Regions from separate parts of the Roseovarius sp. THAF8 genome, predicted to be linked through region 2. Evidence: riboswitches for the same ligand, from Rfam matches in the RefSeq annotation. Region 2 holds a riboswitch; the other holds the start of a gene.
What was found. Region 2 has a riboswitch for thiamine pyrophosphate ahead of thiD (bifunctional hydroxymethylpyrimidine kinase/phosphomethylpyrimidine kinase). Riboswitches for the same ligand answer to the same signal wherever they lie in the genome.
Positions count from the first base shown of each region.

Region 1: it holds a riboswitch for thiamine pyrophosphate, as region 2 does, so the genes downstream of both, thiC (phosphomethylpyrimidine synthase ThiC) here and thiD (bifunctional hydroxymethylpyrimidine kinase/phosphomethylpyrimidine kinase) in region 2, are expected to answer to the same signal.

Region 1 covers NZ_CP045410.1:424,355-430,344, forward strand. The annotation lists gene FIU85_RS22580 (hypothetical protein) at 1-67, opposite strand, end outside; gene FIU85_RS02120 (cytochrome P450) at 126-1,493, opposite strand; gene FIU85_RS02125 (hypothetical protein) at 1,490-2,698, opposite strand; gene FIU85_RS02130 (cytochrome c biogenesis CcdA family protein) at 2,865-3,617, opposite strand; gene FIU85_RS02135 (sulfurtransferase TusA family protein) at 3,723-3,950, shown strand; gene FIU85_RS02140 (phasin family protein) at 4,148-4,513, shown strand; TPP riboswitch at 4,578-4,699, shown strand; gene thiC (phosphomethylpyrimidine synthase ThiC) at 4,806-5,990, shown strand, end outside.
Region 2 covers NZ_CP045410.1:2,176,967-2,182,956, forward strand. The annotation lists gene FIU85_RS10650 (hypothetical protein) at 1-49, shown strand, start outside; gene FIU85_RS10655 (isocitrate lyase/phosphoenolpyruvate mutase family protein) at 46-864, shown strand; gene FIU85_RS10660 (hypothetical protein) at 866-1,048, shown strand; gene FIU85_RS10665 (hypothetical protein) at 1,041-1,496, shown strand; gene FIU85_RS10670 (hypothetical protein) at 1,554-1,784, shown strand; gene thiD (bifunctional hydroxymethylpyrimidine kinase/phosphomethylpyrimidine kinase) at 1,821-2,651, opposite strand; TPP riboswitch at 2,690-2,778, opposite strand; gene smpB (SsrA-binding protein SmpB) at 3,021-3,497, shown strand; gene FIU85_RS10685 (hypothetical protein) at 3,594-3,884, shown strand; gene sseA (3-mercaptopyruvate sulfurtransferase) at 3,963-4,820, shown strand; gene FIU85_RS10695 (amino acid aminotransferase) at 4,820-5,990, shown strand, end outside.

The DNA.
Region 1 (5,990 bases), 1.8 Mb from region 2:
CTTTTGCAATAACGAGCGTGTGTCGGTTTGGTGCTGAAGCCAAAAGCTTTGAGAAAGCTTTTGGCAAATCTTTTTTGAAAAGATTTGCCCCGGCCCAAAGTGTTTCCGGGACACATTGAATCGCTTTAGTCGCGCGGCGTGACCTTGAGCCAGATGCCGTCCTTGCCGCGCACGGTCAGGTGCGCCACCGGTATGGCGGGGCGCTCGGACACCAGATCGAAGCGGTAGGCGGCGACCAGCATGGACAACAGGAGCGGCCCCTCGATCATCGCGAATCCGGCCCCGGTGCAGACCCGCTGGCCGGCGGAGAACGGCATGTAGGCATTGCGCAAACAGGTCTTGCCGTTCTCGGTGGCAAAGCGGGCCGGGTCGAAATCGTCGGGGCGGTCCCACAGCCGTTCGTGACGGTGCTGGTGCCACGGGCTGAGGACGATCTGGCTGCCTTTCGGAACCGCGCGGTCGCGGAAGGTTTCAGGACAGGCGGCCTCGCGCACCATCATCGGCACGGGCGGGTAAAGGCGCAGGGTTTCGCGAAAGACATCGCGCGAGACGCGCAGTTTGCCCATGTCCGAAAAGCCCATCGTGCCGTCCGTCAGCACGCCTTGCGCCTCGGCGGCGAGGCGGTCCTGCCAGTCGGGATGCATGGCCAGCAGGTAAAGCGCCCAAGAGAGCGCGGAGGCCGAGGTCTCATGGCCCGCGAGAAAGAAGATCGCCACCTGGTCGACCATCTCGGGCGTGTCGAAGCGGTCGCCGGTTTCGGAGTCCGTGGTGGTCATGATCTTGGTGGCCAGATCGTCGGGCGCGGTGCCCGCAGCGATTTCGTCCATGCGGCGGGTCGTCAGGCGGGTGATAAGGTCGCGGATGGTGCGGGCGGTGGCCTTGGTTTTGGCCCGGTGAAAGCGGGGGAACCAGCGCGGCAGCGGCAGGAAGGCGGCAAGGTTCAGCATGGGCTGGGTTCGCTGGTGCTCGCGGAACTCGTTGAAGACGCGGGTGGCAATCTCGTCCTCGATCGGGATCGAGAAGAGCGTGCGGAAGATCACGTCGGCGGCGACGTGGCTGGTCTCGGCCTCAATCTCGACGGGCTGGCCGGTGGCGTGCCCGGCCAAACGGGCCACGGCGCCCTGCCCCGCGGCGAGCATGGCTGGGAAGGTATCGCGCAGGCGCCCGCCCTCGAAGGCCGGGTCGATGATACGGCGCTGGCGTTTCCATGTCTCACCGTTCGTGACGAAGACGGAATTGCCGAGAAGCGGCGTGAGGCCCTCACGCACGCGGTCGGATTTGGGGAAGTCGTCGGGGCGGTTTTTCAGCACGAGGTCAACAAGCTCTGGCTGGTTGCAGAGGTAGGAGCGGAAGAACGGCGTGCGGAATTCGGCCATCCACGCGCGGTAGAGCCGTGCGGGCTGGGCCGAGAGGATGTCGGCCCGGAAGAGCCGCATGTAGCGCCAGAGTGAAACGCGGCCCTCGCGCGCCGGGGGCTTGGGGGGCTGCGTCATGCCGCCATGCTCGTGAAACGGGAGGTGGCGCGGGTGATGCGGCTGGGCGACGGGGCGCGGTCGGCGTAGCGGTGGCCCAAGGTCTGCGGGCCGGCGGTGATCTGGAAATAGTCGTAGTCGCCGGGGCGGTCGAAGGCGCAGAGATACTGGAAATGCAGGCGGAAGAAGCGCCAGCGCAGGGCTTTCCAGCGCTCGGGGCTGAGTGTTTGAGTGAAGGCGGCCGACAGGATCAGGGGCCAGCGCTGGTTTTCGGGGGCGACGCCCGAGACGCAGACGGGATCGCACAGCGCGAAGGCGCAGCCGTCGCCGGGGGCGGTGACGTCGACCCAGGTGAGTTCATCGCGGATCGAAAGGTAATGCAGGTCGGCGCGGAGGCGGTGGGCGTTTTTGAGGAACGAGACCATGGGGACGACCTGCCCCAGCGTGAGGAAAGAGAGTATCGGGCCGTTGTGCGGTACGCGGCCCTGGCGGATCAGGTCGGCGAGGATGGAGACACCCAGATGCGCGCCGGAGGAATGGCCGACCACCAGCACCTCGTCCACGTCCGTGGTGAGCGCCGCGGCGATCTCGTCGGTGAACTGGGCCATCCGCGCCTCCAGCTCGGGCGGGTTGGCGCCCTTGGATTGGGCCGAATAGGCGTAGTCGTGCATGAGGTAGTAGGCGAAGAGCTTGTTGTCGCGGGCCTTGAACCAGTGGAGCACGGGCGGGACCACCGCGAGGCCCGCCCAGGCCGCGTAGGGGTGCAGGAGCGCCAGCAGGCGGCCCAGAGCGTAGGCCAGCGCGAGGGCAATCAGAAGCTGCACGATCAGGAACCCCACCGGGTAGAGCGCGGCGATGACCGGCCCCTTGCGCAGGCGCATCAGGCGGAAGAGCGCGCCCGAGGCGATATAGGTCCAGGCGGTGCGGATGAGTTGCAGGTAGGTGCCGGCGATGCCGCGTTCCATGCTGTCGCGGACGATGTCGGACCAGACCAGCACGTCGAACTCGGTATGGATGTCGTGCCCGTCGATCTGCGCATCGACCTGCCAGCCATAGCGGCCTTCGGATTTGCGGGCGGAAAGGGTGAGGTCATAGCCCGAGAGGCCCGCCTGTTCCGCGCCCTCCTTGCGGTAGAGCTCGCGGTAGCGGCGCGGGTGGATGGGATCGTATCCCGGGATGTAGAACACCCGGCGGCGGGTGACTTGGGCTTGGGTGGGGCTGCTCATGCCAGACCTGTCTTGGCCTCTTCTTTGGGGAGAGGTTAATCGAAGTCTTGGGCAAGAGTAAGGCTGATGTGCGACAGAGAATCCCGGACCCGATCCGGGATCTCATGCCGAGGCGCGGCTGGGCGAGGTCGCGGGACGGGGGCGCAACGGGGGCGGACAGAGGCCCCTAGCCCACCATGGCCAGCGCCGGGAACATCTCGAGCAGCCAGTAGGAGAAGGCGGCGAACCCGCCGGTCAGCATCAGGAGGCCGATGGTCCAGAGCAGGAGCCCCATGATACGCTCGATCTGGTCCATGTGGCGTTTCATCCAGGCCATGAGCCCGGAAAGGCGCGGCAGGAAGGCGGCCACGAGCAGGAACGGGATGCCCAGGCCCGCGGCGTAGACCGCGAGCAGGAGCGTGCCGCGCGTGACCGAGGCCTCGGAGGCGGCGAGCGACAGGATCGCGCCGAGCTGCGGCCCGATGCAGGGGGTCCAGCCGAAGGCGAAGGCGAGGCCGAGGATATAGGCGCCGAAACTGGTGCCGCCCTTGTCGCCCACGTCGAGCCGGGCCTCGCGGTCCATGATGCCGATGCGGAAGATGCCCAGGAAATGCAGGCCGAAGATCATCACGATGAGGCCCGCGGCGGTGTTGAACCAATCCTGGTATTGCAGCAGCTCACGGCCCATGGCCGAGGCGGCGAAGCCCAGCAGAAGAAACACTGTCGACAGGCCCAGCACGAAGAAGAGTGCGGGCAGGATCGCCTTGTTGCGGGACGTTTGCGCGGTTTGCAGGTCGGTGACGGTGACGCCGCTCATGTAGGCGAGGTAAGGCGGCACGATGGGCAGCACGCAGGGGCTGAGAAACGAGAAGACGCCGGCCACCAGCGCGATGGCCATGGCGGGGATCAGGGTGGCGTCTATGAGATCGATTCCGAACATGGACCCCCGTGTATTGCAAAACGAAGGGGGCGTCACGCGACGCGGGGTCACGGGGCGGTCACATCTCGGTGGACAGGCTGTAACGGTTGGATTACCTCCCGAGCCATGAGCGAACCTGAGATCATCGACGCCGTGGGGCTCTTGTGCCCCCTGCCCGTCTTGAAGCTGCGCAAGCGGATGAAGCCGCTGGCGGCAGGCGACGTGATCGTGCTGCGGGCGGATGATCCGGCGGCGGTGATCGACGTGCCGCATTTCTGCGCCGAGGCGGGGCATGAGCTGATCGAGACGGTCGAAGACGGGACGGCCACGCTTTACCGGGTGCGCAAGGGCTGAGCCGCACGGGGGGTGCGACAACGGCGCGGCTCCCAGCGGCCCGGTTGCGCTGTACCTCGGGCCGGCTACGTCATATAATTGTTACAGTTCCGAATGGCGCGAGGCGCATGTTTCGGTGTGGTGTGCCAGTTCGGACGACATTCCCGCAAAGACCGCGCCACCGCGGCCTTTGCCGAAGCTCGGAAGGAGTGGCGCAGATGGCAAAATCGACGAAAAAGACCACCGAAACCCCGGACGCGACCGACCCGGCCCATGCCGGCATGGTCGCCGCGATGGCCGCGTTCAGCCCCGTGGCTACCACGGCGTGGTTCGACATGATGCAGGAAAGCATGCGCTTTGTGACCGAGCGGCTGGAAAAGGACCTGGAGGCGCAGCGCGCGATGCTGGCCTGCAGGACGCCGCAGGAGCTGATGCAGGTGCAGAGCGATTTCATGAAGAAGGCGTTCACGGACTACACCGAAGAGACGCGCCGGATGATGGAGATGATGGGCGTGGCGTTGCGGGTCGATATCAAGGACACCACCCCCACGACCCGGCGCAATTACGACGACGTGCCGGTCTGATCCGAAACCCGCCGCAGCTTTTTCCGAATATCCGTTGAAATCACGGCGACGCTTCGCTAGCCTCCCGCTTACGCAGGGGGGTCCCGCCCAGGGGACTGAGAGGCTGACGAGGGCATATGCCCGGTGACGCGACCCTTTGAACCTGACCCAGTTGACACTGGCGTAGGAAGCTAGGATCGCATCCCCGGCCCGCCCGGGTTGTGGTCCGAAGACGGGGCGCATCGCCCCCGCGTTTCCCCCAAGCCACGACTCATCTGGTGTCTTTTCGAGTAACCGCTTGAGGAGCGCCAAAATGAACGTACCCAATCCCAAGATCACCACGGGCGAGCTGCCCGCATCGCGCAAGATCTATGTGAACGGCACGCAATTCCCCGAGATCCGCGTGCCGATGCGCGAGATTTCCGTGCATCCCACATCGGGCGAAGAGCCCCTGCCCGTCTATGACAGTTCCGGGCCTTACACCGACCCGAACGTGCTGACCGATATCCGCGAGGGGCTGCCGAAGCTGCGCCGCGGCTGGATCACCGCGCGGGGTGACGTGGAGGAATACGAGGGCCGCGTGGTGAAGCCCGAGGACAATGGGTTCGTCGAAGGCGACCGGCTGACGCCGGAATTTCCCAACCTTGCCGCGCCGATGCGGGCCAAGGACGGCAAGGCGGTGACGCAGCTGGCCTATGCGCGGGCGAGCATCGTCACGCCGGAGATGGAGTTCATCGCGATCCGCGAGAACCAGATGCGCGAGACGGTGGCGGAGGCGCGGGACGGCAACGATTGGGGCGCAAATATCCCTGATTACGTGACGCCCGAATTCGTGCGCGACGAGGTGGCGGCGGGCCGGGCGATCATCCCGGCAAACATCAACCACCCCGAGGCTGAGCCGATGATTATCGGGCGCAATTTCCTGGTGAAGATCAACGCCAACATGGGCACCTCCGCCGTCACCTCGTCGATGGAAGAGGAAGTGGACAAGCTGGTCTGGGCGATCCGCTGGGGCGCGGACACGGTGATGGACCTTTCCACGGGCCGCAACATCCACAACACGCGCGAATGGATCATCCGCAACAGCCCCGTGCCGATCGGGACCGTGCCGATCTACCAGGCGCTGGAAAAGGTGAACGGCATTGCCGAGGACCTGACCTGGGAGGTGTTCCGCGACACGCTGATCGAACAGGCGGAACAGGGGGTGGATTACTTTACCATCCACGCGGGCGTGCGCCTGCACATGGTGCCGATGACGGTGGACCGGGTGACGGGGATCGTGTCGCGCGGCGGGTCGATCATGGCCAAGTGGTGCCTGCACCATCACCGCGAGTCGTTCCTTTACGAGCATTTCGAGGAAATCTGCGACATCTGCCGGGCCTATGACGTGAGCTTTTCTTTGGGCGACGGGTTGCGGCCCGGGTCCATCGCGGATGCCAATGACGAAGCGCAGTTCGCCGAATTGGAGACGCTGGGCGAATTGACCAAGATCGCCTGG
Region 2 (5,990 bases):
GTGGAACGATGGCCGCGGCCTGCCGGACATGGTGGCGTTTTCCCGATGACGGCCCAAGACTTCCGCGCCCTGCACCACGGCGACAAGCCCTTCGTCATCCCCAACCCGTGGGATGCCGGCTCCGCCCGCATCCTCGCGTCCATTGGCTTTCCGGCGCTCGCGACAACCAGCGCCGGCATGGCCTTTTCCATGGGCCGCCTCGAAGGCACCGTGCCATCCGCGGATGTCCTGGACCATTGCCGCACGATCGTCGGCGCCACTCCCCTGCCGGTCAGTGCCGACCTCGAACGCGGCTTCGGCGAAAGCCCCGAGAGCGTAACCGAAACCATCCGCGCCGCCGCCGCCACCGGCCTTGCCGGCGCCTCGATCGAGGACCACACCGGCGACCGGAACGCGCCCATCTACGACCACACCCTGGCCGTCGAACGGATGATCGCCGGGGTCGAGGCCGCCCGGACCCTTTCGCAGGATTTCGTCCTCACCGCCCGCTGCGAAAGCCTGCTCTGGGGCGAAACGCGCCTCGACCCGGTCATCGCCCGCCTGCAGGCGTTCGAGGCGGCGGGGGCCGACGTCCTCTACGCCCCCGGCCTGCCCGACCTCGACGCCATCCGCACGGTCTGCGCGGCCGTGACCCGGCCGGTCAACGTAGTCATGGGCCTGCCCGGCCGCACCTTCACGCTGGATCAGCTGACAGAGGCCGGCGTGGCCCGCATCAGCGTCGGTTCGGCCTTCTTCCGCGTCGCCTACGGCGCCCTCATCGGGGCCGCGCGCGACATCCGCGACACCGGCCGTTTCGACAAGACCGCGCAGGGCATCGGCTTCGCGGACCTGGAATCCCACCTCGCCCCATTTACGGAGATCTGACATGATCATGTACTATTACCCCGACGGCAGCCACTGCTTCCGCGCGCTGCACACCACCCACGCCGTCTATACGGACGCGAACGGAAAGCTGATCGCACGCACCCTGCGTCCCGACAATTCCGAGCTGTACGAATTCGAGATCACCGGCTTCGAACTGCTCGAGACGGGGGTGCGCTATGACTGACCCCTCGATCCTCCGGACCGGCTTCGACACAAGGCCCATCGAGATGCAACCCATGTGGGCCCTCATGTTCCAGGCGCCCTCTGAAGACGTCGACCGCATATTCGACGCCGTGACACAGGTCGCGCCCCTGACCCAGGGCAAGACCGACCGCAACGGCTATCGCGCCCCCGGCGGGCTGGAATATTACCGCCCCCGGGAAGGCACCCCGACAGGCGCCGAGGACGACACGCGCCACCGCCCCGGCGTCGACGAGATGCGCTTCTTCCTGCCCCGCGACCCCGCCATGTTGACCGCGGTGATCGAGGCGATCTACGCGGTCCACAGCTACTACGAACCGGTCATCACCGTGACGGATGTGCTGCGCAGCCAGTGCAAGGGCCTCGACGACAGCGACAATCCCCACCGCTGGTGGAACAGGGACGGCGACTGGAAAACATCGCCCACGTAGGGTGGGGTTCCACCCCACCTTCCCACGCCACAAATCCGCGAACTGTTACGTCGGCCCGTGCCCCGACCCCACCTCCAGCGCCCCGGCCCCGGCGTCGACAAGACGCGCGCCTTCAAGCCTCGCGACCCCGCGACACTGACCGCTCTGATCGAAGCGATCCGTACCCTCCTCAGCTCCTACGAACGGCTCTTCACCGTAACAAAGGTCCTGCGCAGCCAGTGCAAGAACCTCGACCACAGCGACACTTCCCCACCGCTGGTGAAACAGGGCCGGTCACCCAAGGCGTAGGGTGGGGTTCCACCCCACCTTCACCGACCCCCACCTTCACCAATCCGGCCAAAGCCCCGCGAAATGATGCGTCGGCCCGTGCCCCGACCCCACCTCCAGCGCCCCGGCCCCGGCAATCGCCCGCGCGACATAGGCCTTCGCCGCCCGCACCGCCTCGGGCAGGGCCACGCCCCGCCCGATCCGCGCCGCCAGCGCCGCCGACAGGGTGCATCCCGTCCCGTGGGTGTTCCGCGTCGCCATCCGCGCGCCCTCGAACCAATGCACGCCGTCCGCATCGGCCAGCACGTCGGGGCTGTCCTCGCCCTCCAGGTGCCCGCCCTTCAGCAGCACCGCACCGCAGCCCAGCGCCCGCAGCGCCTGGGCCTGCTCCGCCATCGCGTCCCGCGTCACCGCCTCGTCGCAGCCCAGCAGCACCGCCGCCTCCGGCAGGTTCGGCGTGATGACGCGCGCCTTCGGCACCAGCGCCTCGCCCAACGCCGCCACCGCGTCCTCGGCCAACAGCGATGCGCCGCCCTTGGCCACCATCACCGGATCGATCACCACCGGCACGTCCGGCAAGGCGTCCGCCACCGCGCGGGCGATCTCTGCCGTGGCGATCATCCCAATCTTCACCGCATCGATCCGCACATCCTCGGCGACGGCCCGGACCTGGTCGGCCACGAACTCCGGCGGCACCAGGTGCACCCCCTGCACACCCCGCGTGTTCTGCACCGTCAGCGCGGTCAGCGCCGCCATCCCGTAGGCGCCGTTCGCCGAAATCGCCTTCAGGTCCGCCTGCACCCCGGCCCCGCCCGACGGGTCCGACCCTGCGATCGACAGGATGTTGGCGATCCCGCCGCTGTCCGCGTGAAATGTCCTGGGAATCATCCGGCTCCTTTCGCGGCGCGCGAAAGGCAGGGGTCCGACCGGGTCCGGTCCCGCCTTCCTCCGCCAGCATGATCTGGGTCAGGTTCAAAGGGTGCATCTCAGCCCGAAGGCGCCCCTGGCTCGTGCCGGACGATAGGCGAGCTGGCCCGCCTGTCAACCGCAACCGCACCCGCGCAACGCCCGCTCCGTTCATCCGGCCCCCTGCAGGAAACCGCACCGTCGCGATACCACCCGGATACCGACGCGATACCGACGTCCGGATCTGCCCTCCCGGGGCCCGTTAACCTCTCGATTCGCTTCAGGGGGTTGGAAGCCTTCGCCGCAGGGGCTATCTTGCTCTCTTGCACCGCCCGGAAGGCAGAACTCGACATGGTCAAGCCCAAGATAAATCCGAACTACAAGGTCGTCGCCGAGAACCGCAAGGCGCGGCACGACTATGCCATCGAGGACGACCTCGAATGCGGCATGGTGCTCGCCGGGTCCGAGGTCAAATCCCTGCGCCAGAAGACCTCCAACATCGCCGAAAGCTATGCCGCGGTCGAGGATGGCGAACTGTGGCTGGTCAACAGCTACATCGCCCCCTACGAACAGGCCGTGCCTTTCGGGCATGAGGACCGGCGACGCCGCAAGCTCTTGGTTTCGCGCAAGGAAATGGCGCGCCTGTGGAACGAGACGCAGCGCAAGGGCATGACCCTTGTGCCGCTGGTGATGTATTTCAACGACCGTGGCATCGCCAAGATCAAGATCGGCATCGCCAAGGGCAAGAAGAACACCGACAAGCGCCAGACCGAGGCCAAGCGCGACTGGAACCGCCAGAAGCAGCGGCTTTTGCGCCACGGTATGTAAACGCTTCGGATTCCACCCTCTGCGGGTGCCGCCCGTTTTGCTATCCTCCCTTAGTTCCCGGCGCGACGCGCGGGACTGCACGGGGGACCGGGAAGCATGGACTTACTGATCAGCCTCATTGCCGGCGCCATCGGCGGCAACATCGCCGGCGGCCTTGTGCCCCGCCTCAACCTCGGACTCCTGATCAATTCCCTTGCCGGCAGTCTGGGTGGTCTTATGGGGGGCCATGCCCTTGCTTTGCTGGGCTTTGGCGGGCTTGCGCAGACAGCGCCCGATAGCGTGTCCCTCGACCCCACGGCCCTGACCACCCAACTGGCCGCGGGCGGTCTGGGCGGCGGCGCGTGCCTGCTGGCCGTGGGTCTTCTGCGCAATCTTCTGACCCGCTGACCCGCCGCAGCGCCTGCCCCCCGCTTGCACTGTCCGGCGTCCCGCGCTACGTCACTGTCAACGTTTCAGGGGGCTGTCATGGCAAACGACGATCCGAAAACATTGGTATCCACCGATTGGCTGGCGGCGCATCTGGGCGACCCGGACCTGCGGATCCTCGATGCCACCTATTTCCTGCCCGGCGTCGACCGCGATGCCAAGGCGGAATACGAGCAGGCCCACATCCCCGGCGCACGCTTCTTCGATATCGACGATATCTCGGACCACCGTTCGGACCTGCCGCACATGGCCCCCCCGGTGGAAAAGTTCATGTCCCGCATGCGCCAGATGGGCGTGGGTGACGGGCACCAGGTGGTGGTCTACGACACCCACGGTCTCTTTTCGGCGGCCCGCGTCTGGTGGCTCTTCCGCCTGATGGGCCAGACCGAAGTCGCCGTCCTGGACGGCGGCCTGCCCAAGTGGCTGGCCGAGGGCCGCCCGACCGAGGACCTGCCGCCGATGATCCGCGACCGGCACATGACCGTCCGGCGCGAGGCGCACCGGGTCAAGGACGTCACGCAGGTCGCCGCCGCCTCCAAGCTGGGCGACTACACTATCCTCGACGCCCGTGCGCCCGGACGGTTTCGCGGCGACGAGCCCGAACCGCGCCAGGGCCTGCGGGCCGGGCACATCCCCAATTCCCGCAACGTCCCCTACAGCTCCCTGCTCAACGATGACGCCACGATGAAATCCCCCGACGAACTGCGCGCGATCTTCGACGCGGCCGGTGCGGACTTGTCGAAACCCGTCATCACAAGCTGCGGCTCTGGCGTGACCGCCGCGGTGATCAACCTTGCGCTGGAACGGATCGGCAAGACCGACCACGCGCTTTATGACGGATCATGGACCGAATGGGGCGCCTTCCCCACCGTCTCCGTCGCAACCGGAGAAGCCTGATGTTCGAACACCTCAAGGAACAACCCGCCGACAAGATCCTCGCGCTGATGCAGGCCTACAAGGACGATCCGCGCGACACCAAGATCGACCTCGGCGTCGGCGTCTACAAGGATGCAGAAGGCCGCACGCCGATCATGCGCGCCATCAAGGCCGCCGAGAAGGAATGGTGGAACGAGGAAGAGACCAAGGCCTATGTCGGCCTTGCCGGCGACCCGGCCTTTTCCGACGCGATGATCAGGCTGATCCTGGACGATGCCGCGCCCCGCGATGCGGTGGCGGCGGTGGCGACACCCGGCGGCACCGGCGCGGTGCGGCAGGCCTTCGACCTGGTGAAGATGGCCAACCCCGGCGCGCGCGTCTTCGTGTCCGACCCGACCTGGCCCAACCACCTCAGCATTCTCAAGCACATGGGGATCGAACACGTCCCCTACCGCTATTTCGACAACGAGACCGGCGGCGTCGATTTCGACGGCATGATGCGGGATCTGGACGGCGTGAAAGCGGGCGACGTGATCCTGCTGCACGGCTGCTGCCACAACCCGACCGGCGCCAACCTGACGATGCAGCAATGGGGCGACGTCACGGACCTGGCCAACGCCAAGGGCGCCATCCCGATGATCGACATCGCCTACCAGGGCTTCGGCGACGGCCTGGATGCCGACGCGGCCGGCACCCGCCACGTCGTGGCCTCCTGCCCCGAGGTCCTGATCGCCGCGAGTTGCTCCAAGAATTTCGGCATCTACCGCGAACGTACCGGCCTGCTGATGGCCGTCTGCCAGGACAGCGCCCGCCGCCCCACGACCCAGGCGAACCTCGCCTATCTCAACCGCCAGAACTATTCCTTCCCGCCCGACCACGGCGCGCGGCTGGTCTCGCTGGTGCTGAACGACGACGCCCTGCGCGCCGACTGGCAGGCCGAACTGGAGGAAGTGCGCCGCGGCATGCTTGGCCTGCGCGAGCAACTCGCCCAGGAACTGCGCAAGCTTTCGGGCTCGGACCGTTTCGGCTTCATCGCCCAGCATCGCGGCATGTTCTCGCGCCTCGGGCTGGACGCCGACAAGGTCGAGGCGCTGCGCAAGGATCACGCGATCTACATGGTGGGCGACAGCCGCATCAATATCGCGGGCCTGAATGCCAGGACGGTCCCGCTGCTGGCGCAGGCGATCATCG